One region of the Lysinibacillus sp. RC46 genome, then DNA from elsewhere that is predicted to be linked to it. Evidence: riboswitches for the same ligand, from Rfam matches in the RefSeq annotation. Region 1 holds a riboswitch; each other region holds the start of a gene.
The links. Region 1 has a riboswitch for thiamine pyrophosphate ahead of thiC (phosphomethylpyrimidine synthase ThiC). Riboswitches for the same ligand answer to the same signal wherever they lie in the genome.
Positions count from the first base shown of each region.

Region 2: it holds a riboswitch for thiamine pyrophosphate, as region 1 does, so the genes downstream of both, thiW (energy coupling factor transporter S component ThiW) here and thiC (phosphomethylpyrimidine synthase ThiC) in region 1, are expected to answer to the same signal.
Region 3: it holds a riboswitch for thiamine pyrophosphate, as region 1 does, so the genes downstream of both, thiM (hydroxyethylthiazole kinase) here and thiC (phosphomethylpyrimidine synthase ThiC) in region 1, are expected to answer to the same signal.
Region 4: it holds a riboswitch for thiamine pyrophosphate, as region 1 does, so the genes downstream of both, thiT (energy-coupled thiamine transporter ThiT) here and thiC (phosphomethylpyrimidine synthase ThiC) in region 1, are expected to answer to the same signal.

Region 1 covers NZ_JBGCCF010000015.1:99,059-107,496, reverse strand. The annotation lists gene ABH966_RS14965 (catalase) at 1-153, shown strand, start outside; gene thiC (phosphomethylpyrimidine synthase ThiC) at 323-2,101, opposite strand; TPP riboswitch at 2,235-2,349, opposite strand; gene ABH966_RS14955 (AEC family transporter) at 2,648-3,577, opposite strand; gene ABH966_RS14950 (S-layer protein) at 3,971-5,875, shown strand; gene ABH966_RS14945 (response regulator) at 6,001-7,161, opposite strand; gene ABH966_RS14940 (hybrid sensor histidine kinase/response regulator) at 7,371-8,438, shown strand, end outside.
Region 2 covers NZ_JBGCCF010000005.1:177,653-186,090, reverse strand. The annotation lists gene ABH966_RS06780 (ABC transporter ATP-binding protein) at 1-880, shown strand, start outside; gene ABH966_RS06775 (ABC transporter permease) at 870-1,682, shown strand; gene ABH966_RS06770 (ABC transporter permease) at 1,679-2,476, shown strand; gene ABH966_RS06765 (ABC transporter substrate-binding protein) at 2,473-3,546, shown strand; gene ABH966_RS06760 (MFS transporter) at 4,048-5,244, shown strand; TPP riboswitch at 5,312-5,419, shown strand; gene thiW (energy coupling factor transporter S component ThiW) at 5,673-6,173, shown strand; gene ABH966_RS06750 (EVE domain-containing protein) at 6,255-6,734, opposite strand; gene ABH966_RS06745 (hypothetical protein) at 6,750-7,073, opposite strand; gene ABH966_RS06740 (MarR family winged helix-turn-helix transcriptional regulator) at 7,433-7,855, opposite strand; gene ABH966_RS06735 (VWA domain-containing protein) at 8,039-8,438, opposite strand, start outside.
Region 3 covers NZ_JBGCCF010000002.1:309,211-317,648, forward strand. The annotation lists gene tpx (thiol peroxidase) at 1-279, opposite strand, end outside; gene ABH966_RS03375 (RDD family protein) at 768-1,385, opposite strand; gene sppA (signal peptide peptidase SppA) at 1,398-2,411, opposite strand; gene mbcS (acyl-CoA synthetase MbcS) at 2,692-4,281, opposite strand; TPP riboswitch at 4,511-4,609, shown strand; gene thiM (hydroxyethylthiazole kinase) at 4,699-5,454, shown strand; gene thiD (bifunctional hydroxymethylpyrimidine kinase/phosphomethylpyrimidine kinase) at 5,454-6,278, shown strand; gene thiE (thiamine phosphate synthase) at 6,268-6,900, shown strand; gene ABH966_RS03405 (alpha/beta-type small acid-soluble spore protein) at 7,133-7,345, opposite strand; gene thiI (tRNA uracil 4-sulfurtransferase ThiI) at 7,501-8,438, opposite strand, start outside.
Region 4 covers NZ_JBGCCF010000013.1:88,645-97,082, forward strand. The annotation lists gene ABH966_RS13715 (AAA family ATPase) at 1-1,779, shown strand, start outside; gene ABH966_RS13720 (magnetosome magnetite crystal formation protein family) at 1,992-2,318, opposite strand; TPP riboswitch at 2,443-2,551, shown strand; gene thiT (energy-coupled thiamine transporter ThiT) at 2,682-3,242, shown strand; gene ABH966_RS13730 (hypothetical protein) at 3,367-3,510, opposite strand; gene map (type I methionyl aminopeptidase) at 3,764-4,519, shown strand; gene ABH966_RS13740 (hypothetical protein) at 4,546-5,259, opposite strand; gene ABH966_RS13745 (polyphosphate kinase 2 family protein) at 5,462-6,292, shown strand; gene ABH966_RS13750 (GNAT family N-acetyltransferase) at 6,455-7,042, shown strand; gene ABH966_RS13755 (beta-class carbonic anhydrase) at 7,093-7,656, opposite strand; gene ABH966_RS13760 (hypothetical protein) at 7,860-7,994, opposite strand.

The DNA.
Region 1 (8,438 bases):
GCACCAGTTGAAGAGTTCATCAAACGTCGTCATATCCTGCACTGCTATTTAGCTGATCCAGCATATGGTGAAGGTGTAGCAAAAGCTATGGGTCTTTCATTGGAAGGTATGGATCTTTCAAACCCATACGAAAAACAACCAACAAACGTTTAATTTATTTCAGCAAACAAACATTTGCTGAGGCATAATTGATTTTTTCCACTTATTATTGATATCCAAATCCAACTTTTTACTCCATGTGAAGGGCAACTTCACATGGAGCTTTTTTATCTTAATGACCAAAAAAGGCTTGTGTCTAGTAGACACAAGCCCGCTCTAATAATTATTGATAAATTTGACTGCCTGCCTTTTTAAATTCCTTTGCCTTTTCCTGCATACCTTGGTGGATCGCTTCAGTCGTATTTAAATCTTGATCTTTTGCATAATTACGAATATCTTGTGAGATTCTCATACTACAAAACTTAGGTCCACACATTGAACAGAAGTGCGCAGTTTTCGCTCCTTCTGCAGGCAACGTTTCATCGTGGTATTCGACCGCACGCTCTGGATCTAACGAAAGATTGAATTGATCGCGCCAGCGGAATTCAAATCGTGCCTTAGATAGTGCATCGTCACGCTGCTGTGCTCCCGGATGCCCTTTCGCTAAATCTGCCGCGTGTGCAGCAATTTTATACGTAATAACCCCTACGCGAACATCCTCACGATTTGGTAAGCCGAGATGCTCTTTAGGCGTCACATAACATAGCATCGCTGTACCATACCAACCGATCATCGCAGCACCGATAGTTGATGTAATATGGTCATAGCCAGGAGCAATATCTGTTGTTAACGGCCCTAAAGTATAGAAAGGTGCTTCCTTACACACCTCTAACTGCTTATCCATATTTTCTTTAATAAGATGCATTGGTACATGCCCTGGTCCTTCTACCATCACCTGTACATCATGCTTCCAGGCAATTTGCGTTAATTCCCCTAGCGTATCTAGCTCCGCAAATTGAGCCTCATCATTTGCATCTGCTATAGAACCCGGACGTAAACCATCACCTAAAGAGAAGGCTACATCATAGGTTTTCATAATTTCACAGATTTCTTCAAAATGAGTATATAAAAAGCTCTCTTGATGATGATATAAACACCACTGCGCCATAATCGAGCCTCCACGGGACACTATGCCTGTTACACGATTAGCCGTTAATGGCACATAGCGCAGTAATACCCCTGCATGAATCGTGAAGTAATCAACACCTTGCTCAGCCTGTTCGATTAACGTATCACGATACACTTCCCACGTTAAATCCTCTGCCACACCATTTACTTTTTCTAGCGCTTGATAAATCGGCACCGTTCCTACTGGCACCGCGGCATTACGGATAATCCATTCACGTGTCGTATGAATATGCTTACCAGTAGATAAATCCATAATGTTATCAGCACCCCAGCGTGTAGCCCACGTCATTTTTTCTACCTCTTCTGCAATAGAGGATGACACTGCTGAATTGCCAATATTGGCGTTAATTTTCACGTGGAAGTTACGTCCAATAATCATCGGCTCTGCCTCAGGGTGATTAATATTAGATGGCAAAATAGCACGTCCTGCAGCGATTTCTGAGCGCACAAATTCCGGGTCCATATTTTCACGTATCGCTACAAATTCCATTTCTGGAGTAATAATTCCCTTTCGTGCATAGTGAAGCTGTGTTACATTTTTACCTTTCTTCGCGCGTAAAGGCTTTCTAGATAATTCCGGAAAAACATTTTCATTCATTCGCGGATCATCAGCTTTACGGAATCCATTATCTTCTGGCTTGATAGTACGACCTTCGTATTCTTCAACATCACCGCGTTCTTTGATCCATGCACTACATAAAGCTGGCAATCCTTTCGTAATATCCACCTTATACGCAGGATCAGTGTACGGGCCGCTCGTATCATAAACACGTACTGGCGCATTTTCCTCTTCACCAAAGCTTCCTGTCGTTGGACTTAGAGCAATTTCACGCATTGGCACTAAAATATCTGATTGAGATCCTTCTACGTAAACTTTTTTACTTCCTTCAAAACTAGACATAATCGTAATATTCTTGTCGCTAACTGTTGTCATAAACTACTTCGCTCCCTTTTACATTTATATAAGGACCGAATCTAGCTCACCCAAACAAAGACAAAAGCCGAATCCAAAAAAATTTGGATCCGGCTAAGAATGTAAAGGTATAGTTATTGCAAATAACATTGAGTGCAATAATGGTTAACTTTCCCACGCTGGTATGAGCCAGATCAGGTCCAAAGGGTCAAGAAACCTCTATGCGTTTCCCTCTCAGCCTGACTCATCAGACTCCCCTAGTTAATGCTATTAAGTTTGATGATAGTGTAGCAGATATTGTTAAGAGATGGAAGCTTCATTTGAATTATTTTTGGCTTATCATTAAAAGTTGTCGATGGTATTCATTAAAACTTGTGCCATGTATATTAGTTGATTGGAGTGGAGGCTGGGCGACTCCTCGGGGATCAGCGTCACAGATGAGACCCTGCAGCGAAGCGAAGCGAAGCGGCTCATCGGACGCCCCACGTTCTGCTAATAAACTTATATTTGTTAGATTCCACTTAAAATGAGAGGCTGCCATCTCTTATTCCAAATAGCACCTAGCAGTTAGGTAAACAACAGTTCCGCTACATAAATCACGATTGTCACTGTAATACAGCTTACAATCGTTGAAAATAAAACTGTTTGTGCAGCAGTTGCCGATTCTACGTCATATTCTAATGCCAAACTTGAGCTATTTCGCGACGTCGGGAACGAACTAGCTATAAAAAGTGATTGTGCCACGACACCGTCAAGACCAAGCGCAAAAATGATAAACAATGCTACGGTTGGCCCTATGACTAGTCGCGTAAAACAGCTAATGAATACCACTTTATTGAACATGGATTTGATTTCAAGCTGGGATAGTTGTGCCCCTAAAGTTATTAATGCTACAGCGATAAAGCCATCTGCCACATGATCTATCGGAATTCTTACAAACTGTGGAATAGCAATATTAAAATAGTTCATTGCCACTCCAATAATAAGTGCATGAATAATAGGCATTTTGAGGAAGTCTTTCACAATAGACATGCCCGATTTTGTTGAAGAGATTAAATTATACAAGCCGTAAGTGTAGGTCGTCATATTTTGAAATATTACAAGAATGACCTGAATTGCTACTCCAATCGGCTGGGTCACAAAAATCATCTGTGCAACCGGAATACCATAGTTACCTGAATTAATTAGGACAACACTATTTTTAAACACTGCCGCCTCTGTTTTTACTAAACCGAGTCCCTTTGCTAGAAAGTGACTAAGCACCATTTGGCTTCCGATAAAGAGTAGGATAAATAACGCAACTTCCCCAAGTACAGACAGCTCTATACTCGTTTCATATAAATTCACAAAAACAGCTGCTGGCATGAAACAATATGTAATAAGTTGGGATAACGCCTTTAAATTAAAGCGAAATTTCTTTTGTAAAACTGCGCCAAGTACTAGAAGCACTAAAATCGGAGCTACAATTTGAAAAAATATCATACCGAGATACACCATAGTGATGTCCCCCTTCCCTCTCCTATAGTAGTGCTGTTTTTATGCTTGGTCAATGTACTTCAAAATCAACTCACCGCTCATATCAAGGCATTTTTTCTGAACACATTGAACTAATACAGTGTCTTTAATAGATGGTAAAAGTTATCTTTCGGAACGTTATAGCGCTTGAAATGAGCGTGATTTCCGCACCAAATTACCAAGTTTCGCGCAAAAAAAACCGCACTTCACTTTCAGATTTTCTGAAATAATTAAGGATTCTTAAAAACGAACGATACAGAAAAAGGGACTACATTTCATTTAAGAATAATAAATAGTAAAATATACCCTTTATGTACTAAATTAGAGAAATATATGATATATTATCCATTAAATACGATGATCGGAGTGACTAAAATGAAGAATAAAGTATTAACGACTTTTATGGCAACTGCTATTACAGCAACCCTAGTATCACCAATGTCAACTGCAGATGCCGCTTCAAATGATTCATCTTTAAACCACTCAATTCAAATGGATGGGCAGGTAGCTGCAGCCAAAACAAAGGGGCAAACTGTTACCATTAACAACGTCACTAAAGAGAAAGTACTTACATCCAATGGCCAATTTAAAATTAGTCAGTCGCTGAAACCTCTCTTTAAAACAGCGAATAGCACTGCATTGAAGAATGCCCAAGCTACAATTGTAGTAAAAAACGGCGAAATTACGAGCATTACAGAACTAACATTAACTAAAGCTGGCACTGACAATAAAGCGGTATATTTTGATGGTGGTGACGCACAAATTGAAGGAAGCCTAACTGTAAATGCGGATTATGTAAAGGTTCAAAATGTAAACATTAAAGATAAGCTTATTGTAACTAATCTTGTGAAGAAGGCCATTACAATTGATAACGTTGCTATTGGGGATACAATTACTTTTAAGCCTTTATTGACTAGAAATATTAATTGGTTAAATGTTTCCCTAAAAGATATTAAATCTCCAAACATTAACTTGGAGCGCACTAAAGTAAATGTGACTTCTGACAAAGCTATTTCAAAAATCGATGTAGTTGGTAAAGTTGCAGCATTTGAAGTTACAGCCAATGTTGATAAGCTTACAATCGATGTTGAGAATGATTTTAGCCTTTACGGAGAAGGTAAAATTGAACAAGTGATCGTCAAACACGGGGCAAAGGTGGCATTAGATTCAGGACACCTAATTAACAAGGTGCAGGTGGATGATAAAAAAGCCTCTGTGATATTACCTGTGGTGAATAAAAATGAGCTTAGTAATTTAGTAGCTATACCTCCGTACGTTGCCGTATCCGTTAATGGATATGACGTTTTAACAACTGAAAGATGGACGACGCAGGCTGAACGTACAGCATTCGAATATGCCTTAAGCAGCGCAAGAGCAGTAGCTAATAATTCCAACGCCTCTCAGGAACAAGTAAACAATGCTATTACACAATACAGAATTGCATTAACCGTTTATCAAGCTGTGCAAAAAAATGGAACAAAATATGGTTATAGCGATAAGTCTTCATTACAATCAACGATTAATTCTATTCAGTATGTAACGGTTTCTTGGAACAATGGTAATGATATAGCATCATATGTACCTTGGACGACGCAAAGTGAGAAGGATGCTCTTACCTCTGCCGTTTCATCGGCTCAGTACGTTGTAAATAATAGCTATGCAACGCAGTCTGATATCACCAATGCTATTAGCAATTTAAACTACGCTATCACTGTTTATAAGAGCGCTCAAAAATATGGTACTTATCAATACAATGCCGATCGATCTGACCTTTTATCACTTATTAACTCTGTTCAGTATGTAACCGTCTCTGTGAATGGATCTGAACTATCCTCCAATGTAATTTGGACGACGCAAAGTGAAAAAGACGCTCTAGTTTCTGCTGTTTCATACGCACAAAGTACTGCAAATAATAGTTCTTCGTCTCAATCAGATATTTCGTATGCATATAGTTACTTATATAATGCCATTTCAACATATAGGGGTAATTATAAATCAGGTGCGAATTATGGGAATTACGTTGATAAATCTTGGCTAAAGTCACTCATTAATTCTGTTCAGTACGTAAAAGTTTCTGCGAATGGAGATGGCTCTGATATCCCCTATTATGAAAGGTGGACAACAGCACGAGAAAAACAGGACCTAGAAAAAGCAGTTGATTACGCCCAATCTGTTGTTAATAACTCCTATGCATCTTCGTACGAGGTGACAGATGCTATTAACAGTTTAGACAGGGCCATCAAAATCTATAAAGATGTCCAACGTTCAGGTAAACAATAAAAATTGAAAGGACTTGGCACAATGCCGAGTCCTTTCATGTTGAGGAAAAACAACTATTGTATGAATAAAATTAAGTTGTCCTATTAAATATAATATGGTTCTTCAATCTCATATAAAATCAAATCTCAACCCAAAATATCTACCGGCGAAATCATACTCATTTTTCTCCAGTCTTTATACCATTCTTCAATTTCCTCTCTAGGCTCCATCGCTAATTGCTCCTGCAGCATTTTTTTTAATAGCCAATATTGCTCCTCTACTGCAGCAACGTTGTTCAGTAAATCATAGAGCTTCATCAAGGTGAAATAGCTTTCTTCCTCATCAGGTGAAAATAATTGAACTTTTTCTTGCACCTTCACAGCAGCTTGATAGTCTTTATTTTTTATATAGAACTCACTTAATTGTTGAGCATGGCGCAACCACAATCGTCTTAGTCGCTCTTTTTCACTTTCTGACCATATATAACCGTCATCACCTAAATAATCGCCTGTATAAGCTTGGAATACACACTCATACTCCTCTATCGTTCCCTGATCAAGTGGAGGCAAAGATTTTAATTGAGTTAGCCATTGCTCTACATCAATTACCACATTTTCTAGCAATACTCTATAGCCTGAATTTAGTAATGGACTAGAGATCTTCACACCATCTAGTCCATAATTTTTTAAAGTTTGTCGGACGGTGTAAATAGCTGTATATAGCTGCTTGGAGGCCTTATCTATATCGGATTCTGGCCAAAACAACTCCAAAATGGTGTCTCGATAAATCATTTCATTGCGATGGCTAAGCATATAAGTAAACAATCCTTTTGCTTTCGATGTACGCCATTTCATTAATTGTGTATTACCATCAGGCGTAACTACCTTCAGGCCCCCTAATAGCTGAATCGTTTTTTTCTTAGTTGGAATTGGTGGATTTTTTTCGATAATCCGTTGTAATCGTTCCAATGCTTTATGCAAACGAGGCTTTTGCACAGGCTTTAATAAATAATCTATAGCATGCAAATTGAAAGCATCTATAGCATATTGGTCAAATCCTGTAGTAAAAACAATTTCTACGTTTGGCAATAGTTCTTGAATTTTTTCCCCGAGCGCAAGTCCATCCATATTAGGCATTACTATATCTAAAAATACAACATCAGGTTGTAAACTTTGTATTTGAGCAATCGCTTCTAAAGAATCTGTATAATCTCCAACTATGTCAATTTCCGGGATACTACTTTTTTCAATTAAGGTTTTTAGTCTCATTAATGGCAAATATTCATCATCGACTATTACAATTCTCATAACATCCCCTCCTAAAAAGCTAGTCATATATCATTAATATCGTTCATTTATATTAATTTTGATAAAAAATGTTACTTTTGAAGGAGTTTTTGAGAATCTGTCGAAAAATATCATCTATGATAAAAACAAAAACTCTTTCAAAAAAAATAAAAATTTTCCTGATTGCTAGTATATTCTTTACCTTGCTTACATTACTGCGATTCGCCTGGATGGATTTCATTAATGTCCCAGAAGGATTAGTTGCGAAACAAGGGACTATCGATTTAAGAGGTATTGAAACTAGTAAAGATTTTCAAAGAAAACTACAGGGTGAATGGGCGTTTTACCCAAATACCCTACTCGTTTCCAAAAACCAAAAACCATCTGAACAGAATGATCATGAAATTTATTCCGCTTTACCAGAATCTTGGGATCAATACTTTAACAACGGAAAAAACATTCATTTTGGTTCTTATCGCTTAACTATTTTGAAAGATCACAAAAAGCCTCAACTATATGGCATTACTATACCCGAAGGACTGTCACCATATGAGCTTTATGTTGATGGACAGCTTATTGGTGGTCTAGGAGACATGACATTAGATAATGAAAAAACTGCCCCCATCGGTAGACCTATCACCTATTATTTTACACTAGATTCCAGTGAGAGTGAGATCATCATACAAGGCTTCCAAACAAATCGCTATGCACAAGGTGGTTTTACAAAAGAAATAATTTTTGGCGATTTACAGTCTATGGAACAATCCAAGTTTTTTTCATTTACAACGCAAATTGTAGTTTGTCTAGTGTTTATAATTTACTTACTTTTCACGATTTTACTTTATGGAATAGGAATTCGAAGTAACTCACTTATTTACTTCACAATGCACATTATTTCGACATGTATAACTATTCTTGCTTCAAGCAATAGAATTTTATATATTTACATGCCCATTAACTGGATTTGGGCGAATAAAATATATTACTTCTTTTATATTAGTACCATGCTATTTCTCTTTTTATTTTTACGCGATCTGGTCAAGGAGTATTCCAAACCCAAAATATTAAATGTTATTCCAATACTATTAGCTGCATACTTACTGTTTATTGTCATAGCTCCTATCGAGTATATTGTTAGTACTAAAATTATTTTCATAATACTCCTTATTGTTTCACCTATTATTATAACCATTTTCATGCTAATTATAGTAATTAAAGGAGACAACGGAGTAACATTTTTATTATTAATGGGTGCTGCGGTTGTAAATAATTCGTTATTTTTCTCATTTGGCCAGAAA
Region 2 (8,438 bases), on a different contig from region 1:
AAATGAACGCCAAGTAAATACTGTTTTTCAAGATTATGCTTTGTTTCCTCATTTAAACGTCTTTGAAAACGTCGCATTTGGGCTTCGTATAAAAAAGCTTCCTGAAAGTGAAATTAAAAACCGTGTTGTTGAAGCATTAAAATTCGTTAACTTAGCAGGCTATGGCAATCGTGAAATTTCTGAAATGTCTGGTGGCCAACGTCAACGTGTTGCAATTGCTCGTGCGATTGTGAACGATCCTGAAGTAATTTTACTCGATGAACCTCTTTCAGCTTTAGATTTAAAGCTACGTACAGAAATGCAATATGAGTTACGTGAGTTACAACAACGCCTTGGGAAAACATTTGTCTTTGTCACACACGATCAAGAAGAAGCACTTGCCATGAGTGATGAAATCTTTGTCTTAAGTGAAGGTGAAATTCAACAATCTGGTACACCGGTAGATATTTATGATGAGCCAATTAACCGCTTCGTTGCTGATTTTATTGGTGAATCAAATATTGTTCCTGGCGTGATGATTGAAGATTTCAAAGTAGAATTTGCTGGTAAAGTTTTTGAATGTGTTGACCAAGGTATGAAGCCAAACGAAAAAATCGATATTGTCATTCGCCCAGAGGATTTAGAAATGACAACAATCGATAAAGGCAAGCTTGTCGTTAAAGTTGATACTCAATTGTTCCGTGGGGTGCATTATGAATTATCTACGTACGACAAAGATGGCAATGAATGGCTCGTGCATTCATTGAAAAAAGCTGAGGTAGGGACAGAAATTGGTTTAGACTTTGATCCAGAAGCAATTCATGTAATGCGCTTAAATGAAACAGAAGAAGAATTCGACAAACGTTTAGAGGCGTATGGAGACGACGAAGATGCAAACTAAGACTTCGAAATCAGCCTTATTTCCATATGTTTTATGGATTGCGTTTTTCGTTATCGCGCCGATTGCACTCGTTGTTTACTATTCCCTACTAGATATACATGGCAATTTCACGCTCGATAACTATAAAGCATTCTTTACTTCTGTCTATTTAAAAATGACATTAAGTTCATTCTGGTATGCGTTTTTAATTACGTTCTTTACGTTACTTGTTTCGTATCCAACAGCCTATTTTTTAACGAAGACGAAACATAAACAGCTTTGGCTTTTACTAATTATTATTCCTTCTTGGATTAATCTTTTGTTAAAAACATATGCCTTTATCGGGATTTTCGGCTTGTACGGTCCATTAAATGCATTTATCGAAGTATTTGGTTTTGATCCGAAGCAAATGCTATTCACTGACATTAGCTTTGTGTTCGTATCCGTTTATATTTTTATTCCATTTATGATTTTACCGATTTTCAACTCATTGGATCGTTTAAATCCGGCTCTTGTTTATGCCGCACGTGATTTGGGGGCATCTGCCTTTACTACATTCCGTCGCGTTATATTGCCTTTAACAATGGACGGTGTTAAATCAGGTATTCAAGTTGTATTTATTCCTGCATTATCACTTTTCATGATCACTCGTTTAATTGCAGGAAATCGTGTTATTACACTGGGTACAGCTATTGAACAACAATTCCTTGTAACCCAAAACTGGGGAATGGGTTCAACAATTGCTGTTTTCTTAATTTTATTCATGGTCATCGTTATGTTAATTACAGGACAGAAAAAGGATAAAGGAGGTCGCGTACGATGAAAAAACTATCTGCTACAGCAAGAGTGTATTTAGCGATTGTTTTTATCGTTTTGTATGCACCTATCTTCTATTTAATCTTCTATTCGTTCAATAGTGGCGGATCAATGAATAATTTTGAGTCCTTTACGTTAGAACATTATAAAGCCGTATTTGAGGATTCACGTCTACTCGTAATTCTAATTAATACAGTGATCGTGGCATTACTCTCTGCATTGATTTCTACAATCATTGGGACACTAGGAGCAATTGGCATTGTCACTGTTAAAGATGCAAAAATGCGCAATACACTACTTTCTTTAAACAATGTGTTAATTGTGAGCCCGGATGTCATTATTGGTGCAAGCTTCTTAATTTTATTCACAATGATTGGTATTAAATTAGGATTTACTTCTGTGTTAATAGCACATGTAGCGTTCAGCGTCCCAATTGTTGTACTGATGGTCTTACCGAAACTATTAGAAATGAATAAATCATTAATCGATGCTGCATTAGATTTGGGAGCAACGAAAAAAGATGTCATGATGCGTGTTATTTTACCGTATATTCAACCTGGTATTTTTGCAGGGTTCTTCCTTGCCTTAACATATTCTCTAGATGATTTTGCGGTAACATTTTTCGTGACAGGTAACGGCTTTAGTACTTTATCTGTTGAAATTTACTCAATGGCACGTGCCGGTATTTCCTTAACGGTTAACGCTATTTCTGGTTTAGTATTCTTTGTAACGGTTATCGTCGTAGTTGGCTATTACTTCATTACAAGCCGCGCTAGTAAAAGAACGGGGGGAACTCAATGAAGCAATTAATTCAAGCAACAGTCGCAATCCTTGTCGTTTCCGCCCTTTTGTTCTATGCTGCTGACGCCCTAAGTGCCGGTGGTGGTAAAAGTGGTAAAGATACGTTAACGATCTTTAACTGGGGAGAATATATAGACCCGGATTTGCTGAAGCAATTTGAAAAAGAAACAGGCATTCACGTCATTTATGAAACGTTCGATTCAAATGAAGCAATGATGACAAAAATTCAACAAGGTGGTACAGCTTACGATATCGCAGTACCTTCTGAATATATGATTGAAAAAATGAAGGAAGAAAACTTACTTATTCCTTTAGATAAAACGAAAATCCCTAATTTTAAAAATATTGATCCTTATTTTTTAGATTTACCATTTGATAAGGACAATAAATATTCTGTCCCATATTTCTGGGGAACAGTCGGCATTGTCTATAATCCAAAGCTCGTTGGAAATTTAGACTTCTCATCTTGGAAGGACTTATGGGATCCTTCATTAAAGCGTAAAGTCTTTTTAGTAGACGGTGCACGTGAGGTGATTGGTATGGGCTTAAACAGTCTTGGCTACTCTCTCAACTCTTTAGATGACCAGGAGCTACGTAAAGCTACTGATAAACTAATCACATTGGCGCCAAATGTTAAAGCCATTATCGGGGATGAAATTACACCGTTGATGGTTAATAATGAAGCTACTGTGGCACTCACTTGGTCTGGTCAAGCAGCAGACATGTTATCAGAAAATGAAGATTTAGACTTCGCTGTACCAAAAGAAGGCTCAAACTTATGGTTTGACAATATGGTTATCCCAAAAACGTCAAAAAATATTGATGGTGCACATGCTTTCATTAACTTTATGCTGAAAGCTGAATCGGGTGCTAAAAACGCTGATTATGTAGGCTATTCTACCCCTAATATTGCAGCGATGAAGTTAATGGATAAAGAAGTTGTATCTGATAAACGCTTCTATCCTACTGAAGAACAACGTAAAACATTAGAAGTTTATAAAAACTTAGGTCCTGATTACTTAGGCAAATACAATGAGCTGTTCTTGGAATTTAAAATGAGTATTCGATAACCTATTTTAACCCATTTAAAGCTGTTCTCACGTTAGTAACGTTGAGAACAGCTTTTTCGTTTAGCTGAAGGTAAACTATTTTTAAAAATGGATAAACAAGCAAAATATCAATAAAAGATTCCTTTTATCGACTCATCTCTAATAGATAGGACTGATAATTGTTAAAACTATATCATGTTATAAGTTGATTGGAGTGGAGGCTGGGCGACTCTTGGGGATCAGCGTCACAGATGAGACCCTGAGCGAAGCGAAGCGGCTCATCGGACGCCCCCAGGAAAGCGCCCAGCCGGAACGGAAATCAACACCCCCACGTTATGATGTATATGATGCGCCCCCATTATCCTTAATAATAAACCTATATTTTACTAATCAACACGCTTATTTTATTTGATCAATAGAATCCTCATAACCTTACTACTAAATCTCAGACTTATAGTCAATAGCAAACGTACAAGCCTTGTGGTAGACTGTAGTATATTTGATTAAAGAAAGGGGTATTCGATGACCCAGCAGAAGTCTAACAAGGCGGCTTTGTATATTTTAATGTTTAATATGTTTATCGCAATGGGGAGTATCGGAATTATTATTCCTGTCATGCCTGATTATTTAAAACTATTTGGTGCTGCAGGACAAGTACTTGGCATGTTGATTGCAACGTTCGCCTTAGCACAATTCGTATTTTCTCCAATTGCTGGGAATCTTTCCGATCAATACGGTCGTAAAAATCTCATTATTTTCGGCCTTATCGTAACAGGACTTGCACAAATTGGATTCGGACTTTCTACAGATGTGTGGATGCTCTTCTTGGCACGCTTTTTAGGTGGCCTTGGATCTGCATTTGTGGCACCTCCTATAATGGCATTTGTGGCTGACATCACAACGTACGAGGAACGCGGAAAAGGTATGGGGATGATAGGGGCAGCAATGTCCTTTGGTTTTATGATCGGACCAGGTATTGGCGGATTCCTCTCAAAAGTTAGTTTGCATTTTCCGTTTTATACTGCTGGATGTGCAGCTATCTTAGCAGCTATTTTATCGTTCTTTTTATTGCCTGCTACAAAACCGAACACTGCTAAAAAAGCACAGAAGCAGGATAATCTTGCAAAGCAGATGGCCCGTTCAGTCCGAATGCCTTATTTTGTCATGCTAATTATCATGCTTGTATTCTCTTTCGGGATTGCTAACTTCCAAACAACATTATCATTATTTGTTACAGACAAGTTTAATTACACACCTACTGATATCGCCATTATATTAGTTATGGGCGGCGCTTTTGGTGTTGTTGTACAGATGTTTGTTATTACACCGCTGTTTAATCGCTTCGGCGAAATGAAAGTAGTGTTAGTCAATTTATTTATTGCAGCCGTTTCGATTTTCTTAATATTATTCGCATCTGGTTTTGCACTTATTTTAATTGTAGCGACCATCTTCTCTACAGCTACGACATTGATTCGCCCAGCCGTCAACACATTGATTTCAAAGCTTGCTGAGAATGAACAGGGCTATGCAGCTGGTCTGAACAATGCTTATATGAGTCTTGGTAATATGATTGGTCCAGCTCTAGCAGGTATATTATTCGATTGGAATATGAACAGTCCTTATATATTCGGGTCTATTATTTTAATGGCTTGTTTCTTCCTTGCCCTTATTTGGACAATGAAAAAAGCACCACATCTTATGCATCCTGATACAAAATAGTCTGAAAAGTTATTGACTATTTTTAGTAGTATGCTACATTAATATGTGAAAAACTAAAAATTCTATTAATTACCACTAGGGGAGTCTTTAAAAGGCTGAGACGTATATGATCATATACGGACCCTTTGAACCTGATCTAGTTCACACTAGCGGAGGGAAGTGCCGACACTTGCTTTTTACTATGTAGATACAAGGCCGCTTCCTATTGTTTTTTAGGAAGCGGCTTTTTTACGCTTTAGCGGCGGAACTCTCCTGTTTAGCGGCGCTTCTCATAGCCTTAACGGCGGAACTCCACTGTTTAGCGGCCGTTCTCTTTGGCTTAGCGGCGGAACTCCCCTGTTTAGCGGCGCTTCTCTTTGGCTTAGCGGCGGAACTCTCCTGTTTAGCGGCGCTAACTATAAAATTCACATTTCAAAGGAGTGGAAATTATGTCAATTCGAAAATTAACAATCATGGCCTTATTAGTAGCAATTGCCGTAGCAGGTTCTACCTTCGTTTCAATACCAACGGGGATTGCGCGTGCCTACCCTGTCCAACATGCCATTAATGTTATCGGTGCTATCATTCTTGGTCCAGTGCCTACTGTTATGGTCGCCTTTGTCACAGCCATTATTCGTATTTTAACAGGCACAGGCTCATTACTAGCTATACCTGGCAGTGTTATTGGCGCTCTATGTGCAGCTCTTGCCTATAAATACAGCGGTAAGCAATGGCTTGCAGGAGTCGGTGAAATGTTGGGGACAGGTATCATTGCCTCACTTATCGCAGTACCTTACGCGCATTTATTAATGGGGACATCCGTTGCTGCTTTATTTTTCATGCCAGCCTTTTTAACTTCAAGTACCATTGGTGCTATGCTAGGCATTGTCGTTGCTAGCAATTTGCGTAAGACAGTATTTGTAACTAACCTTAACACTCAGCTTAAATAACTTGATTTACAGCAATTTAAAAACGTTACTTTCTTTAATGACAATTAATTAAGAAAGTAACGTTTTTTGTTCCAACCTAATTCACCCATACTTCAACGGTAATCCCATTTCATGAGCAATTAATAAAAAGTCTTTTTTGCTTATTTCAAAATGACCAAATCTAAATTTATAGCCATATTTGGATTTGTCCTCTACAAACTCTAAATAATCTAAGATCCTTTTTATTGGCACAGCTTTTGCATCTTTATAAAAGTCTATATCTCTTCTAAAAGGAATAAAATTTTCTGCCATTTGGAACTCGTATATTCGCTCGTCCTTCACTCTTCCAATTGCGGTAAATGCTCTTACAGGCTCATTACCATCTAGACTTCTTTTAGGAGAATAATAAATGATCCAGTCTCCTTTTTGCATTCGTTTCAAAGGTCTTTCTTTACCATGGCATAACTGGCCGAATCCTCCCTCAACCCCTTTTTGCACATGATTAAGAGATACCACACCAATCCAATATTTCGTGTCTCTTTCAGGTGTAGGAAGGGAATTTTTATTAGGATTTAATGACATAGCTTCCGCCCCCTTTTATTTTGGAATCATCGCCAACGATTTTATTTTTTCATTTTCAAGAATCAACCTTTCTTCCAGAATCACTGGGTTTGGCAAACCATCCCAAGTAGTTAAAACTGTAGCAATACATTCTGTATCATCACCATCAATATTTTGGATAGTTAATTTAAAGCCTTTTGGCATAGGTGACGTGTAAAAGTTTTGTATTTCTTTTCTTCCTTTAAAAATTTCACCTTTAAAATTTTTTAATTCTCCATGATCTACATACATATCAGATAAATCCTGACCCTCTTCTTGCGCTCTTCTCAAATACTCCTTCATAACCTCTACTGCTTTCATTTCTCATCACTCTTTCTTTTTTATTGATATGGTTATCAATTATGCCTCGGCATAATTGTTGCTGTCGCTTCGCTTTCGCACAGATAAACAATGCGTCCGGATTCGGCTTTGTGCTTAGGCCTGCAGATGTTTTTTGTGCGAAAGCGTAGCGGAAGTGGCACCGTTGCAGGTCAGTTAGCCGTTATCGCATGGATGCGATGGTTTTAGGCTAACATCCTTTATTAACTCCTTTCCGAATCCGTGACATCCGCCGGAGGCTTTAGGCCAACACGAAGTTGGTCACTCAGTCGTTGCCACAGGACGTGGCGTTCTTAGACTGAGTTCCTCTATTTCAGCAGGTTGCTGAAAGAAGTTAAACCCTATTCACGATTTTCATATACTTTTTTCAATATGCTTTTCAACAGCTCTTTTTCTTCCAATGATAGTACGTTTAACACTTCATTCTCAGAAATCGAAAGGGTCTTCAATAAATCTTCTGCCAAATTTTCACCATGTTCCGTAAGGCATATTAAATTCTCTCTTCTATTTTCTGGATTTTTCTCCCTATAAACATAATTTCTTTCTTCTAGACCATCGATAAAAAAGCGGACACTATTTTTATCTAACTTTAAAATCTGCCCTATTTGAATTTGACTAAGTTTATTTTCTTTTACAGCAATCATGATCCCGACTTCTCTGGATTTCATTTGATATTTTTCACTAATATATTTCTCGAGGTTTTCCTCCAAAGCCTCTGCTAATTTAAAACTAAGAAACCCAAAAGAATTCATTATATTGGTCATGTCCAAACCTCCAAAATCTATAGTACTTAAAAGTGATAGTAATATTTTATTACTATCATCTATTATTGCATCTATGTATATTATTTACAAGTCATATTTTACCTTTCATGAATAATTCTCCAATCCAGTTGTTGAAATTACAAAAAAACGATGGCACATCTCTATGCACCATCGTTTTATCTGTTAGGATCGTTTTTTCATGCCCTTTAATAGCTGGGCAACATTTGTGTCCTCTGCCTGTATCTGTGTTTCCTCTACAGGCTGTTCTTTTTTCTTCGGCCTTGTTAGGAAGCCCCAACCAAAGCGTCGAATAGTAATATCTATGAAGAATAGTAGCATACCTGCCAATAAGAGCCATGTTGCAATATTTTGGCGTTCCGTACCTTTTTTAGTAAATTCACGGAATGCCTCGCTCGGTTCTTTTAAAACGGAGCCGCCTGTTTGCTTTGTTAGCTCTTTGACTAGCTTATCATTCACTGGGCGTAATTCATACTCAGCACTATAAGGTACACTTAAGCCTGCCTGGTAAATGGCATTTTCTTCATCGGCAATGCGGAAGAAGATGAGTCCTGGTTCTGCTTGT
Region 3 (8,438 bases), on a different contig from region 1:
ACGTTTTTGAGCAAATGGAAGGTCAACAGATACAGTATAGATAACTACATTGTCACCTAAGTTTGCTGCTTCTTCATTAAAACGACGTGTTTGTGCATCGCAAACACCAGTATCTAATGATGGTACAACGCTAAACAAACGAATTTTCCCCTCTGAATCTTTTAATGTAACAGGTGATAGATCATTCGCTAATACAGTAAAGTCTGGTGCTTTGTCTCCAACTTTTACTTCGTTACCTACAAGTGTTACTGGGCCATTTTTAAATGTTACTTGTGCCATATAAACGCCTCCTAATCTTCATATGTACATAATATTACTAAATAGAGGGAATTAATTGCAACTCAGACAACTTATCAAAAATAGTTTTGAAAAAATCATTTCGAACCTATTCATCCATATTTGATTTAGGTTGCATCATTTTCCAAGCTTATCTCTATAATGTAGGGTTGATTTCCGTTCCGGCTTGGCGCTTTCCTGGGGGCGTCCGATGAGCCGCTTCACTCGCGTTGCTCGCTCCAGGGTCTCGGGCCAACAAGAGGTTGGTCACGAAAGCGTTATCACAGGACGTGATGGTTTTAGCCTTCGTTCCTCTATTGCTAATCCCCAAGGAGTCGCCAAGCCTCCACTACAATCAACTTTATCCATGGTATACGTTATTATAAATGCATCCTAATTATTGGATCTTTTTCCCAACGAACTAACTATTAATCACCTCTATCATCACTAAAATAAAGAGCTGTCTCACCGTAATGAGACAGCTCTAGTCATTATTCTTCGTTATGTTTCTCTAGCTTTTCAGGTTCTGATTTTTCCTCTAGAGGTACAGATTCAACCTTTTCCTCTTTGATTGGCAAAGATGGTTGCACAATATCTTTTTCAATATATATTTTTTCATGAACGACTGTTGTATCCGCAAAAAAATCATGTATACCTTGATTGTTCGGTAGAATGCCTACAAGAATATAAAGTGGCATAAAAATGCTGTTGATGATACGCCCAATCCAATCACGGAATAACACGTCTGACCATGTCAGCTTCTCATGTTTTAATGAAATAACACGTAATCCTAATATCATTTTCCCTAATGTTTGCCCAAAAAATTTCGTCATTAATACGAAATAACTGTAATAAAGAATAGCGGATATAATCGAAATCGGTGCATACCACACTGTGTCAGATAATGACCAATCCATTAAATAAAATATTGGGTTAACGAGAATTCCACCTACTGCTGCAATAATAATTCCGTCTATGAAAAATGCCCAAAAACGCATCCAAAAGCCTGCCGTTTTCAACGCATAATTTTTATTCGTAATTGGCTTATCTATTAGGAACGTATTCTCCATAGAGGGTGAACCTTGCATAACAATATCATTGTTTGTCATTGTACTCCCTCCTTAGTTTTCGCCATATAAGTACATCATTTTTGGTGCTTTATATTCTGCCATAATTTTCATCAGCATTTTTTCCTCTGCTGAGGGACCAAACATGGATCCAATTTTCATCCCAACATATGATGGCCAACCACCCGTATCATATGAATACTCAAATAATTCTGCGTCCTCTAAACCAAAGTCTTTACGCATTGCAGTAATTGCTGCTTCCTCATCGCCAAGCTCATCTACTAAGCCCGATTCAAGAGCCTTCTTACCACTAAGAATTCGACCATCGGCGACTTTTTTCACATCTGCTTCAGACATATTACGGCCTTTTGCCACAATATGAACGAATTCCTGATAAGTTTCATTAATCATGTCTTGCATCATAGCACGCTCTTCCGCTGTCACTTCACGCATTGGGCTAAGCATATCTTTATGTTCACCAGATTTAAACGTTTCATATTTAATACCAACTTTTTCTGCTAACGCCTGATAATTAATAGATTGCATAATGACACCAATCGAACCTGTAATTGTATCACGTTGCGCAAATATTTTATCTGCTGGCGCTGAAATATAATAACCACCTGAAGCTGCCATCGAATCCATAGTTACATAGATTGGAATTTGTCGCTCTTCTTTAATTTTCATGAGTTTTTTATAGATTTCAGCTGATTCCTTTACACCGCCACCTGGTGAATTAACACTTAAGACGATACCTTCCACAGTCTCGTCATTTAAAATATTATCTAATTGATCTAAGAAAAATTGGTGATCATAAGAAACCGATTGCCAAAATGTACTTGAGCCAACATTTTGAATCGTTCCATCAACCTTTAAGTATGCAATACGTTTATCCATATCGCCACCTTCTTTAACCTTTTCCATTACAATTAAATCGTTTCCATCCATTAAGCTATCAAAATTACTAAAGAAATTCGATTTAAATATTGCAAAGATAGTGTTGATCCCTAATGAAAACACTAATAGTACACCTGCAATTATTAAAGCTGTCCACCTTTTACCATTCATATCTTTCCATCTCCTCATAACGTTATACGATTGATATCCTAATTTGTTTCATACTTATTGCAATAATATGGCTTATCACCATAACATAGGGGTTGATCTCTGTTCCGTTTTAACAAATATCACTCCTTAATTTAAGTAAATAACCAATACTATGCAAAAGCTTTAACCAATTTAACCAACTCAACCTATTCAACTTATACTACATTATCTAATATTAAAAAAAAATCAAAGTTCATAAAAAAAGCAGGAACTTTGATTTTCGACATTATTTCCTAGGAAATTAACGATGATTAATATAATGGATTTTTTCTTGCTCACGTAATTCGACACGGCGAATTTTGCCTGATGTAGTCTTTGGTAGCTCAGTAACAAACTCAATAGCACGAGGATATTTATAAGGGGCTGTTAAAGTTTTCACATGGCTTTGTAGTTTTTTAATAAGCGTTTCATCACCAACTACACCATCAGAGAGCACAACAAATGCCTTCACGAGATTTCCACGAATTTCATCTGGACTCGCGACTACGGCAGTTTCTTTTACCGCTGGATGCTTCAATAACGCATCTTCTACCTCAAATGGGCCTATCGTATATCCAGACGAAATAATAACATCATCCCCACGTCCTTCAAACCAAAAATAGCCATCTTCATCTTTATATGCACGATCTCCTGTAATATACCAATCGCCTCTAAATTGTAAATTTGTACGTTCGGGATCGTTTAAATATTTCTTAAATAACGCGGGTGATTCACAGTGTACAGCAATATCTCCAACTTCTCCAATTACAGTGGGATTTCCAATATCATTAATAATTTCAACAGTATTACCCGGAGTAGGCTTACCCATTGAGCCCATTCTAGCCTCCATCCCTACCATTGTTCCAACAAGTAATGTATTCTCTGTTTGTCCATAACCATCACGTACTTGTAAATTAAAGACTTCGGAAAATACTTTTATCACTTCACTATTTAAAGGTTCACCCGCTGACACAGCCTGACGTATCGTACTTAAATTAAAGTCTTGCAAATTTTCAAGACTTGCCATAAATCTGTATTCGGTCGGTGTGCAACACAGAATATTTATATTAAATTTTTCAAGCAATGCAAGGTATGTTGCCGCATCAAAGTGACCTTTGAAAACAAATGCTGTTGCACCACTTCCTAAAGTAGCAAGGAACGGAGTCCAAATCCATTTTTGCCATCCTGGTGCTGCTGTAGCCCAAACAATGTCACCTTCTTGTACACCTAACCAATTTGGAGCAGTAGTTCGCAAGTGCGCATAACCCCAGCTATGTGTATGAACCGCTGCCTTTGGATTGCCTGTTGTACCACTCGTATAAGCTAAAAATGCAATGTCTGTACTCTTAGTCGGCGTAGAACTTATGTAAGTCGTCGGTTGATTTTGCATTTTTTCAAGCAGCGGCTGCCAAGGTTCCTGTGCATGACCAATGACAAATTGCTGTATTTCTTGTAATTTCCCCACATTATCGAATTGTTCAATATAAGGCTCAAATGCTACAACGCCTTTTGCATCGGCATGATTGATTCGATATTCAATATCCTTAGTTCTCAGCATTTCTGAGCTAGGTATAATGGTTAAGCCTGCCTTTAAGGCAGCAATATAGACGATATATGCTTCAACTGATCTGGGCACCATGACCAAAATAACATCACCTTTTTTTAAACCTTGAGATGTAAATACATGTGCTGCCTGGTTCGCCTTTTCAAGTAAAGCTCGATATGTTAAGTACTGGATTTCCTCATCTTCGTTATAAACTAATAATGCATTTTTAGTAGAATCCTGTGCATATTTTTCAATTTCCTCTGAAATGTTATACCATTCTGGTGCGATTAAATCTTCTCTTTTCATGGCAAATGCCCCCTTTTGTACGCTCATTATAAAACTCAATTTTTATCATTTTCAATGGAATTCACTCCAATTCATTAAAGTCGTGACAACTATCATGTTCTGCTATATGGCATCAGTCACGTATTAGTACTATCAATTTCGACTTAGCTTTAGTGCCGTTTTCGCAATGAAGAAAAAAACTCCCTATTGAACACAAGTGAATAATATGGTACATTTTGGTCAACTAAAAGCAAGATTGCAGGGGGACTCATTTAGAGTTGAGAAGGTAAAACCTGACCCTTTGAACCTGTTAGTTAATACTGACGTAGGGAGCAACTCACATCTATTTACTGATGAAAGGCTCTTTTGCGTGTTTTTTTCTACACGAAAAAGAGCCTTTTTTGCACGCTTACGTCCATCCAACAAGGAGGACTTAAAATGGTATTTCATACTATCCGTAAACAAAATCCACTTATTCATTGCATTACTAATTATGTTGTGGCTAATTTTCAAGCAAATGGCTTATTAGCAATAGGCGCTTCACCAGTTATGGCAGATGACAGTCATGAGGTTGAAGAAATGGTCGCAATTTCCTCAGGCTTATTGATAAATATCGGTACCCTTAACGAGCGAATGAAAGAATCAATGTTACTTGCTGGAAAAAAAGCAAATGCCCTTGGTATTCCCGTCATTTTAGATCCTGTTGCTGCAGGTGCAACAACTTACCGGAAACAAACGGTACAACAATTACTTGAGGAAATAAATTTTGCGGCTATTCGTTGTAATATCGGAGAGCTTGCAGCTATAGCCGATGTAGAATGGCAACAAAAAGGCGTAGATAGTGGGAGTGGTTCAATTTCTTTAGAAGTTGAGGCACAAAAAGTAGCTCAACTCTACGATTGTATTGTTATTGTGACCGGCGAAAAGGATTTTATTACTGATGGCGAACATCAGCAATGGGTTACAGGTGGAAATTTTCAAATGACAGAAGTTACTGGAACAGGTTGCTTATTGAGCGCCATTTGTTGTGCATCCTACGTCGCAGGAAATAAACCATTCGACCAATTGGTAGAAACATTATCGCTTTATAAAAAAGTGGCTGAACAAGCCGCTTCTTCTACTTCATACATTGGCGATTTTCAAATTGCAGTATTGAACGAACTACATCGCCTTTCCAAGGGTGGTGAACAATAATGCATATTGTAACAACAATTGCTGGTTCTGATAGTGGTGGCGGTGCAGGCATACAGGCTGATTTAAAAACATTTCAGGAATTAAAGGCGTTTGGAACGTCTGTTATTACAGCTTTAACCGCTCAGAATACACTTGGTGTATCGGATGTCTTACCAATTGAAGTTAGTTTTGTTGAGAAACAACTCCAAGCGCTAGTCGAGGATTTTTCAATAAGTGCCGTTAAAACCGGAATGCTGTTTTCCTCTGAAATAATTCAATCAATTGCACAGATTTTAGCTGAAAGAAATATTCCGCTTATAGTAGATCCTGTCATGATTGCAAAAGGCGGTGAAAGTTTATTACAGCAAGAAGCAATTGAGGTATTACGCAGTTGTTTGCTTCCTTTAGCAACAGTCGTAACACCGAACATTCCTGAGGCAGAAACCCTTTCTGGAAGGACAATCAATTCTTTAACAGATATTAAAGAAGCAGCTAAGGTCTTATTACTAATGGGCGTTCAATGCGTCATTATTAAAGGCGGTCATTTAGAGGATAAATGTTATGCTACTGATTATGTATTTTTCCAAGATGGTCGATCATTTTCCATGCAGTCCACTCGTATTGCAACAAAAAATACGCATGGTACAGGCTGTACGTTTTCCGCTGCATTAACTGCTTTTATTGGTCAGGGACTACCTTTAGAAGAAGCGATTGAGGAAGCTAAAAAATTTATTCAATTAGCAATAACTCATGATTTATCTATTGGTAATGGACATGGTCCTACAAATCATTTTGCTTATCAAAACTTGAAGGATTCCTGCGAGGTGATTATTCATGAAACGTGACGATCTACAGCTATATTTTATAATGGGTACAGGTAATGTTTTCAAACAAGAGCCATTAAACGTTTTAGAGAAAGCTCTGCAATCTGGAATTACTATGTTTCAATATCGTGAAAAAGGACCAAATACATTAACTGGGCAAGCATATGAAGATTTTGCTCGCAAATGTCAAAAGCTCTGTCAACAGTATGATGTTCCGTTTATCGTCAACGATGATGTCGAGCTAGCTATAAAACTTAGAGCGGACGGTATTCATATTGGGCAAGAGGATTTTCCTGTGTCGACGGTGCGTAATAAAATTGGCAATATGATTTTAGGTGTTTCTGTTCATTCACATGCTGAATTACAAACTGCTCTACAATATGGTGCTGATTATGTAGGAATTGGTCCGATTTTTTCAACCACTTCTAAAAGTGACGCCAATCCTCCTAGTGGGACTGATTTTTTACAGCAAGTTAGGCTACAATATCCTGAACTCCCTATCGTTGCAATTGGAGGCATAAACTGCTCGAATGCTCCTACGGTATTTAAAGCAGGTGCGGATGGAATAGCAGTTATTTCTGCCATTTGCCAAAGTGAGGATATTTCAAATACAGTCTCTACATTTAAATCATTTGTAGGATAAAGTGAACGTTTTTACCCCACTGATTATTAGTCTTCACCAATCGGATTTTTACGGGCAGTTAGCCTCACCTATTTCTTTGCTCTCATTGAATTGAAATGGGAGGACCTAACGTTTCTCTTTTGATATAGATAAATTACTGCCCGTTAATACGGGATAAAAATTAAAAAATTTAAACAAACTAAAACCAGTGCCTTTTACGGTCACTGGTTTTAATTTTTTGCTGATTAAGCAATTATTGGTTGTTTGGCATACCTTTTAATTGTGATTCAGCCATTTGTACAAGACGTTTAGTGATTTCACCGCCAACGGAACCGTTAGCACGAGCTGAAGCGTCAGCTCCTAATTGAACACCAAATTCTTGTGCAATTTCGTATTTCATTTGATCTAGAGCGTACTCTACACCAGGTACTGCAAGTTTGTTTGAACTGCGATTTGTTGAAGTCATGTGTCTCTCACCTCCTTGTGAATATAGAATGTGCGATATTAGATTTTTAATACAAAAATTTTAAAGGTAAATTGTACCTCCGAAGGAAATGAACAAAAAAAAGCCAACTCAAGACTTTGAGTCGGCTCATTAGCTTACGAAATCGCAAGTTTCTTCTATAGAAGATCTGCAAATTTATCGGCTTCTTGCTCTTTTTTCGGGAAAATATAAACTTCACGGTTTTTCACTGCTCGTTCGATTAGTTCATCAAAATCCGAGAAGCTTTCATAATGCTCAACCTTTTCAAGCTTTGGCTTTGTTTTTGGACTTGCTGGAGTAAAAATTGTACAACAGTCTTCAAATGGCTGGATAGACGTTTCGTATGTGCCTATTTTCTCTGCAATATCGATAATTTCTAATTTATCTGATGAGATTAATGGACGTAAAATTGGTGTATTAGTTACGGCATTAATAGCTGTTAGACTTTCAAGGGTTTGACTCGCTACTTGTCCAAGACTTTCACCTGTAACAATTGCTAGCGCACCAATTTCTTCACGTACTTTGTCAGCAACTTTTAGCATCATTCGACGAGTTGTTGTCATCGATACATTAGAAGGTACTTTTTCTTTAATAAGAACTTGGATTTCAGTGAAAGGAATAACATGTAAACGAATACTAGCGCCAAATTTCGTTAATTCATTAGCAAGCACCTTTACTTTTTCCAATGAATTTTGGCTTGTATAAGGTGGACTAAAGAAGTGAATCGCTTCTAAGCGCACTCCTCGTTTCATCATTAAATAACCAGCAACAGGACTATCTATTCCACCAGAAAGCATTAATAAAGATTTACCATTCGAACCTACAGGCATTCCACCTGCACCTGGAATAACTTGTGCCATCATATATGTTGCGTCATGACGCACTTCTACACGAAGTTCGATATCAGGCTTTTTCACCTTTACTGATAAATTTTGATATTGTGGTAATACATAACCACCGATTTCGCGTTGAATGGCATGTGATTCTAATGGAAATGTTTTATCAGTACGCTTTACTTCTACTTTAAAAGTAAGCTGCTCATTTTTAAATGTATCCATAATTGTTATAGCAAGTT
Region 4 (8,438 bases), on a different contig from region 1:
GCAAAAACAATTGAACAATATGAAAATCAACTTCAGCCATATGAAAGTTATTTAGAACAGCTACCGAAGCTAAAAGAGCAAGTATCGTTACTAGCGCAAGTTGAAAAATATACGAGAGCGGTTGCAACGGCAGAGCAGGATGTAGCCACTACTAATGTCCATTATCAAGAAAGTAAGCAGGCTCTTCAAAAGCTGGAGCAACAATGGATTGCGAGTCAGGCAAGTATTTTAGCACAGCAACTTAAGGACGGAGAGCCTTGTCCAGTGTGCGGTAGTACAACACATCTCGAAACACATCGTGAGCAATTAGAGATGATCGAATTAGCAGAGGTGGAGGCTTTACGAGGAAAGGCTAGTACTGATGAGCGCAAGTTTTTAGAAAAAGAAGCTTTATTGAACTCTACAAAGCATCTTCTACAAGAGGCGCTAGAACAGATAGAGACGAATGAGATTGATCAATCGAATCAAACACAAATTGTAGCTTCCTTGCAAAACGTAGAGCAACAAATAACAATCTTAAAAGTAGTGAGCAATCAATTGTCTGATGTACGTATGCAACAAAAAGATCATCGTACACGAATGGAGCAGCTACAAGAAAAGCAATTAAAACTAGAGCAATATTTAGCTGAGAAGACAAAGGAATTGACTAAGCAACAAGCAATTGTGGAAGAGCAGCAAAAGCATATTCCAGAAAATCTTAAGACGCTGCAAGCATTGAAACAGGCAATCGCTGAAATAGGGTCACAAAAGGTTGCGTTACAAACCGCGTGGAATATTAGCCAACAAAGTCTGCAATCTGCCAAGGAAGCAGCAAATAATGCTAGAATGACCGTAGAAATAGCGAAACAGGCATTTGAGGAATTAAAGCTGAAAATGGATGAAAAGCGCGAGCAATTTTCAGTAAGTATGACGGAAGCGGGCTTTGAAAACTATGAAGAATTTGCTACTGGGAAGCGGAGCATGCTGCAAATAGAAGCTTTACGGAAGGCTTGCAATGATTATGCACTACAAATCCACACATTACAGGTACAAATTACTGAGGGCGAGAAGCACCTTAAAGGGCAAGAGAAACAAGATTTAACGGTAATGAAAGAAAAGCTAGGGATGCTGCGTGTCACATATGAGGAAGCCTTCAAAGTATTGCAGCAAATGGAAGGATTTGCGAAGGCTTGTGTAGACTTTATCGAAAAAGTTGAGGAGACCGAACGGGAGATTCATTTACTTGAAAAAGAGGCAGGACGAGTGAAGGAGCTCTATGCAATGTTAAATGGACAGAATGCGAAAAAGCTGTCTTTTGAGCGTTATATTCAAATCAATTATTTAGATAAAATTACAGAGGCAGCAAATGTCCGGCTTTATCATTTATCCAACGGTCAATTTGAGCTACGACGTTCAGATCGCTTAGAAAAGCATGCTAAGCAAAGTGGGCTTGGACTAGATGTGTATGATGCTTATACAGATCAATTACGAGATGTGAAAACACTATCAGGGGGAGAAAAGTTTAATGCTTCTTTAAGTCTTGCCCTTGGGATGGCAGATGTCATTCAAAGCTTTCAAGGTAATATCCGCATTGAAACGATGTTTATTGATGAGGGCTTCGGTTCTCTAGATGAAGAAGCATTAAATAAGGCGATTGATACGCTTATTGATTTACAAGATTCCGGACGCATGATTGGAGTCATTTCACACGTTGCAGAGTTAAAAGCTACAATGCCTGCTGTGTTGCATGTTGAAAAAGCAATGAACGGTCACAGTCAAACATATTTTGAAGTGAAATAACAAAGAGGCGTATTTCTGTTTATGTGGAAATACGCCTTTTTTGTTATTTTTTTGTTACGTTAGGATTTGTTCCTTTTTTTGCAGCGATTACTTTTTTGACAATCGGGATAACGATAGGTGCTAATTTTACAGCGGTTTTAACAACTTTAGATACTTTCACAAAATAACAGCTCCTTAAGTACTATCTGTTTAAGGAGAGGTTGAGATGAAACTTATCGGATCACGCGAACAGCCTGAACAATATTCCAAATAACGACTCCTAATGAAACGAGAATGTAAATTGCGAATGAAGCAAACCAAATGATAAGAAAATTATTACTACCGTCAAAATTGGTGTTGAATGATAAAGTTGAGAAGACAAAGACTGCAAAGAATATGATTCCGAATGCGACTGGAATTATATGCGAAATCAGTGCTCGAATAGAGTGCCTCTTTACGTCGCTATCTTTTGTAACAAAGTAAACGACTAATGGCACAATAAAGGGTGCGAATAAAATACTGAGATAACTAAAGGCAGATAAAATTTTTTGGTTCTCCATAGTAGTACCTCCTTTTTTAATATTTACGCATGAAAAACGATAAAGTTTCAAAAAAAAATGTGGAAGAGGTTGTAATCGTAACAGTGTTTGCGTACAATGAGGTTGTTCAATTAAATTAAGATGTAACGACCACAAGGGGAGCTGATGATGTCAGCTGAGACTGGGCACGTAATGCCTTGACTCTTCGAACCTGTAAGTTAACACTTGCGTAGGGATTGTGGATAGAAACCGACACTTTTACGATGTGAGGCTCTGTCCTGGCATCGTTTTTTTATCTTTATTGATGCCAGATAGGGACATATTTGCCAACTGATTTCTATTCCTGCTCTTGTATCCTACATCGGAACAAAGGAGAGAATACTTATGGACAATAAAAAACTTTTAATGCTTGTGGAGATTGCGATATTCGCAGCGATTGGCCTTGTACTAGATCAGGTTTCCTTTAAAGTATGGGCACAAGGCGGCTCTGTTAGTCTAGTGATGGTACCAATAATTTTAATAGCATTCCGCTGGGGCCTTATTCCTGGCCTGACAACGGGATTACTTATTGGTGTGATGCAAACAATGTTTGGCGCCTATATTATACATTGGCTACAAGGATTACTTGATTATGGTGTTGCCTTTACAGTAGTAGGCTTGGCGGCCGTTGTTCGCCGACCAGTGCTCGATGCTGCCAAAGATTTAAACAAAAAGAAAATGGCACTTTATATTATTGTAGGAACTGTATTAGCGGGCTTTTTACGTTATGCAGCACATACCATTGCGGGCGCTGTATTTTTCTCAGAGTATGCTGGCGATCAAAATGCGTGGATTTATTCAATCATCTACAATGGAACATATATGCTACCAGCAACGATTTTAACAGCGATTGTCGGTGTTCTACTATTTACAGCAGCACCTCAATTAATGCAACGAAAATCATAATGATTATGCCCTTCACATAAGTGGAGGGTTTTTATTAATATTGAAACTAGAACACCCACCTTTTATACCCTAAAAAGAATCCAAAAGGCGGAGGATTTTTAGAGCTAGATAGGGATGGCATTTGTTAAAACGTATCCATGGATATAGTTGATTGGAGTGGAGACTGGGCGACTCCTTGGGGATTAGCGATAGAGGAACGAAGGCTAAAACCATCACATCCTGTGATAACGCCTTCGTGACCAACATCGTGTTGGCCCAAGCGGCTCATCGGACGCCCCCAGGAAGCTTTGCTCTGTGCGAAAGCGAAGCGACAGCAACAAATGTGTTTCTGTAGCGAAAGCAAAGCGTCAGCTACAAAGCGCCCAGTCGGAACGGAAATCAACCCCACGCTATAGTGAAGAGCCTGTTTTTCAGCACTTTACAATTCATGATGGCATATAATATTTAAAGCGTTTAGCGTTTTTTGTATAAAAAGTTATGTTATATTAATGAATAGACATTAGATGAAAGGGACGTTAAAAATGATTGTAAAAACGCAAGAAGAGATTGAAGCATTTAAAAAAATCGGCCGTATTTGTGCTGAAATTCGTGAGGCAATGAAGGCTGCTACAAAACCAGGTGTAACAACACTTGAATTAGATGAAATTGCAGGTCGTATGTTTGCAGAAGCAGGAGCAATTTCTGGACCTAAAGGGGAGTATGATTTCCCAGGATACACATGTATTAGTGTGAATGAGGAAGTCGCACATGGTATTCCAGGTAAACGTGTGATTAACGAGGGAGATATCGTAAATATTGATGTATCTGGTTCATTAAATGGCTATTTTGCTGATACGGGCATTTCATTTGTAGTTGGTGATGGCTATGAGGATAAAGAAAAGTTATGTCGCGTAGCTAAAAGTGCTTTCGACCGTGCGATGACAAAAGTAAAAGCTGGATCAAAATTAAACCAAATCGGTAAAGCTGTTGAGCGTGAAGCATATGCCAATGATTTAACAGTGATTATGAACCTAACAGGTCATGGTTTAGGTCGTTCTTTACACGATGAGCCAAATCATATTTTAAACTACTACGATGCTTGGGATTCAACAATTATGAAAGAAGGCATGGTGCTTGCAGTCGAGCCATTTATCTCAGCGAAAGCGGAGCATATTGTAGAGTCAGGTGATGGCTGGACATTCGTTACGCCAGACAAATCATTAGTTGCTCAAATCGAGCATTCAATTATCGTTACTAAAGACAAACCAATTATTTTAACTTCTCTAGATGAACAATAAAAAAGCTAAAAATCCTGCTAACCAATTTATTTTTGGTAGGCAGGATTTTTTTTAATAAATAATATACCGACAAGTAGCACTCCGCATAAAAACAAGGCTGCAGTTGTCACAAGTAGCTCATCAAAACCATTATGTAATGCGACCCCGATATAGGACCAGATAAATACACTTGGGTAGATAATATCAAAATAATGGAATCCAATATGTAGCGCTATTGCTGCTCCAACTGTTAGTAAAATAACTGCCCAAAGTGGATCACTAAGGCCAAGACCATTCCATTGATAAGATGTTAGCGTAAAGCTTACATTTGTCATTAGGCTAAATGTAACCCAGGCTAAATAAATCGAGAAGGGTATACGACCTGTGAGTGAATTATTGCTGAGAGGGTACGTTTTGTACAACTTAAATAAATACAGTACTAAAGCAAACGTACTGATAATTGACATGATAAATAGTTCGTGATGCCAAACAACAATTGCTAACGCCTGCATAATACATATGCTACTATAGAGAACAGTCTGTTGAATAGATGTCTTTTTTAGGTTCATGACTAACCAATAACCAAGTAATATGTAAACCACAATCCAAATCATATAACTAACATTAAACGGTGCAAATATTACTGGAAAACGATTTAAGATCTCTAAAAAAGAATGATCGTTTATTTTCATGAAATAGGATGAAAAGGTTAGGATGAGTGAGACAATAAAAGTTATTGTCATCAAAAAAAATCGAGGCATGTTTTCTCTCCCTTCGTGTTAAATTGTATAGGGAAAAGACAAATAAGTATAGGACTGTAACATTATATTTTCATTATAACGGAAATTTCCAACAATGTATCGTGTTGTTTCGTTAAAAATATCTACAATTTACCATTTGAATAGTTATTCATATATTTCTTTAGTACAATGAGAATATTCAAATGTAAGGAGTGAAGTTTTAATGACTCAAAATTTAAATGATCTAGATTTATCAGTTAAACTGGATAAGAAAATGTATAAAAAGAAATTAAAAGTACTCCAATATGAAATGTTAAATGCTCAACAGTTTTTATTAAAAAATAAAATTGGGTTAATTTTAGTTTTTGAAGGTATGGATGCTGCTGGCAAGGGAGGCGCTATTAAGCGTCTAATTGAACGTGCCGATCCACGTGGCTATGTCGTGCATCCAATTGCAGCACCTCAGCCTCATGAACTACGCTATAATTATTTACAACGTTTTTGGCGAAAGCTGCCACAGCATGGACAAATCGCTATTTTTGATCGCTCATGGTATGGTCGTGTATTAGTTGAGCGTATTGAAGGATTTGCAACAACAGAAGAGTGGTCTCGTGCATACGAAGAAATTAATAATTTTGAAAAGATTTTAACATCAGGAGATTATATTGTTATTAAGTTTTGGCTTCAAGTATCTGATGAGGAGCAGCTTAATCGTTTTAAAGAACGTGAAGAGGATCCGTATAAGTCTTGGAAGCTAACAGATGAAGATTGGCGAAATCGTGAAAAAACACCTCAGTATATAGAAGCTGCGAATGAAATGTTTGAGAAGACCGATAAGAAAAGTGCGCCATGGGTTCTAGTACCAGGTGACGATAAACAATATGCTCGTGTACAGGTGTTGCAAGAAACATTAGCACATATTGAACGTGAGGCAAAAAAACGTGGCCTTCATTTAACGAATGTATTAGGCAAAGCACATTTAGAAGATGCTGAATCATCTAGCCTTGGATTGCTAGAGGAGAAGCCTAAAAAACAAAAACAAAAAGTGAAATAATATTATGGATGCTGTAACAACAAGACGAGATGTTTTAGTTGTAGCAGCATCTTTTTTTACATACAATAAAGTAAAACTGCAATTAGTGGGTGTTTCTTCCATTGGTAAATGAGCTCTGGCATTAAAACGTATTGATAATTATCGGAAGGTTAGTGTGGAAAAATGGTGCTTAAAATTTGGAGATTATTAAGGAAAAAGGGTGAAAATGTGGTATCAATTCAAGGAGGGAAATGCTACATTCGCACATTTTATGAAAAAGATGCACAAAGTTTAACCGATCTCGTAAGTCGCAATAAATACTTTTGGTCTACACATGAACCGTTACAACGACCTGAATACTATACAATTAATGCTCAATATAAAAAAATTCAAGAATGCTTATACTTAATGGACTCAAAGAGGGAATTTACTTTTGGTATTTTTGAGCCAAGTACAAATAATCTAATAGGACATATCGCTCTTTATGCAGTAAAACGTTTACCGTATTCTAGTGCGTTTGTTGGTTATGCGATGGATGAAATTTATATTGGAAAAGGGATCGTCACAGAAGCAGTTAATATGGTCGTGCAATTTGCATTCGAGCAAGTAGGCTTACATCGAGTAGAGGCTTATGTTTCAACACAAAATAATCCTTCTATCCGAGTCTTAGAAAAGGCTGGATTCCAGCGTGAGGGTCTTTTGAGAAAGCTGCTGTACATTAATGGTAAATGGGTGGATCATTATATGTATGCACGTTTAGAAGATCAATAAAAAGAAGCGTCTATCTTTCAGTGTTTGAAGGATAGACGCTTCTTTTTTTATTATTGTTTACTACCGTTTATGATTAAATCAAGGCGACCTGTATTTGGATCAATTACTAATCCATGAACAGGCACGTCTTTAACCATTAACGGGTGATTGCGAATTGTATCGACGCTTTTCTTTACACTTGTTGCTACGTCACCAAAGCCACGTAAAAACTCTTTTAAATCAAAACCTGAATATTCTATCGTGTCGATAGTCTCAGGGGTAATCCCTCTAGCAACCATTTTATTTAGCATTGCTTCTGGGTCAACTGCACTCATACCGCAGTCGTAATGTCCAACAACATACACCTCATCTGCTTGTAGTTCATAAACAGCTACAAGTAAACTACGCATAATTGCACCAAAAGGGTGACTAACTAATGCCCCAGCACTTTTAACGATCTTTACGTCGCCATTACGCAAATTCATAGCTTTGGGTAACAGCTCTACAAGTCGAGTATCCATACAAGATAACACAACGATGCGCTTATCAGGATACTTTGTTGTAATAAAAGGCTCATATTTTTTTTCTTGAACGAAATCTTCATTAAACTTAAGAATATCTTGTAACATTGTCATGAAAGATTGCTCCCTTCCTTACAGGAATTATTTTAGAGCAAAACTATAAATATGCAAACAATAATGACAATATTCACGCAATTTTTTTCGAAAAAAAAGAAGTTTAGTAATTTATTTAGCAAATCGAAATAATTAAGTATCCGCAAAATCCGCCGGAAGATAAATAAAAAACAGCTACAATAATGTAGCTGTTTTCAACAAAATTAAAATTTTTCGTTTGGTTTTGGATCTACAGTTACTGAAGACTTAGAATCTAAACCAACTTGTAGGTAGTGGATGAAGAATGCCAAAGAGATTAATAAAACGGCACTAAAGCCTAATACAGTCGTAATGAACATAATAAAAGCCCCTCTCTACTAAAATAATCTACAATATTATCTAAAGTAATTATACAATAGGTTACTATGAAAATCTAAGGAGAATTTATGACATCCACAACATACCTAGTCCAGACTAATATTAGTAGGTATAAATTACTTAAATTGTCCAGTTAACAATACGGAATGTTAATTATTTTTACCTAATCGTGGTAGTGCTTTCTATATTCAATTGCCCGAAATAATCATAAAGTAATGTACTGAGCTTTGAATTAGTCCAAAGCTCTCCAATGAACAACGCTTCCCACTCTCAAAACAAAAAGTTATAGGCAATCCCTTGCAAAAAAAATAGAGACATCTAATCAGATTGTCAATAGGTGATGTGTGTTACTAACGCTATTTAATAATGTGCATTTCGTCTGTTGAAATAATTGATTTTAAATTTTCTTGTCCTTGCTTAGCCGT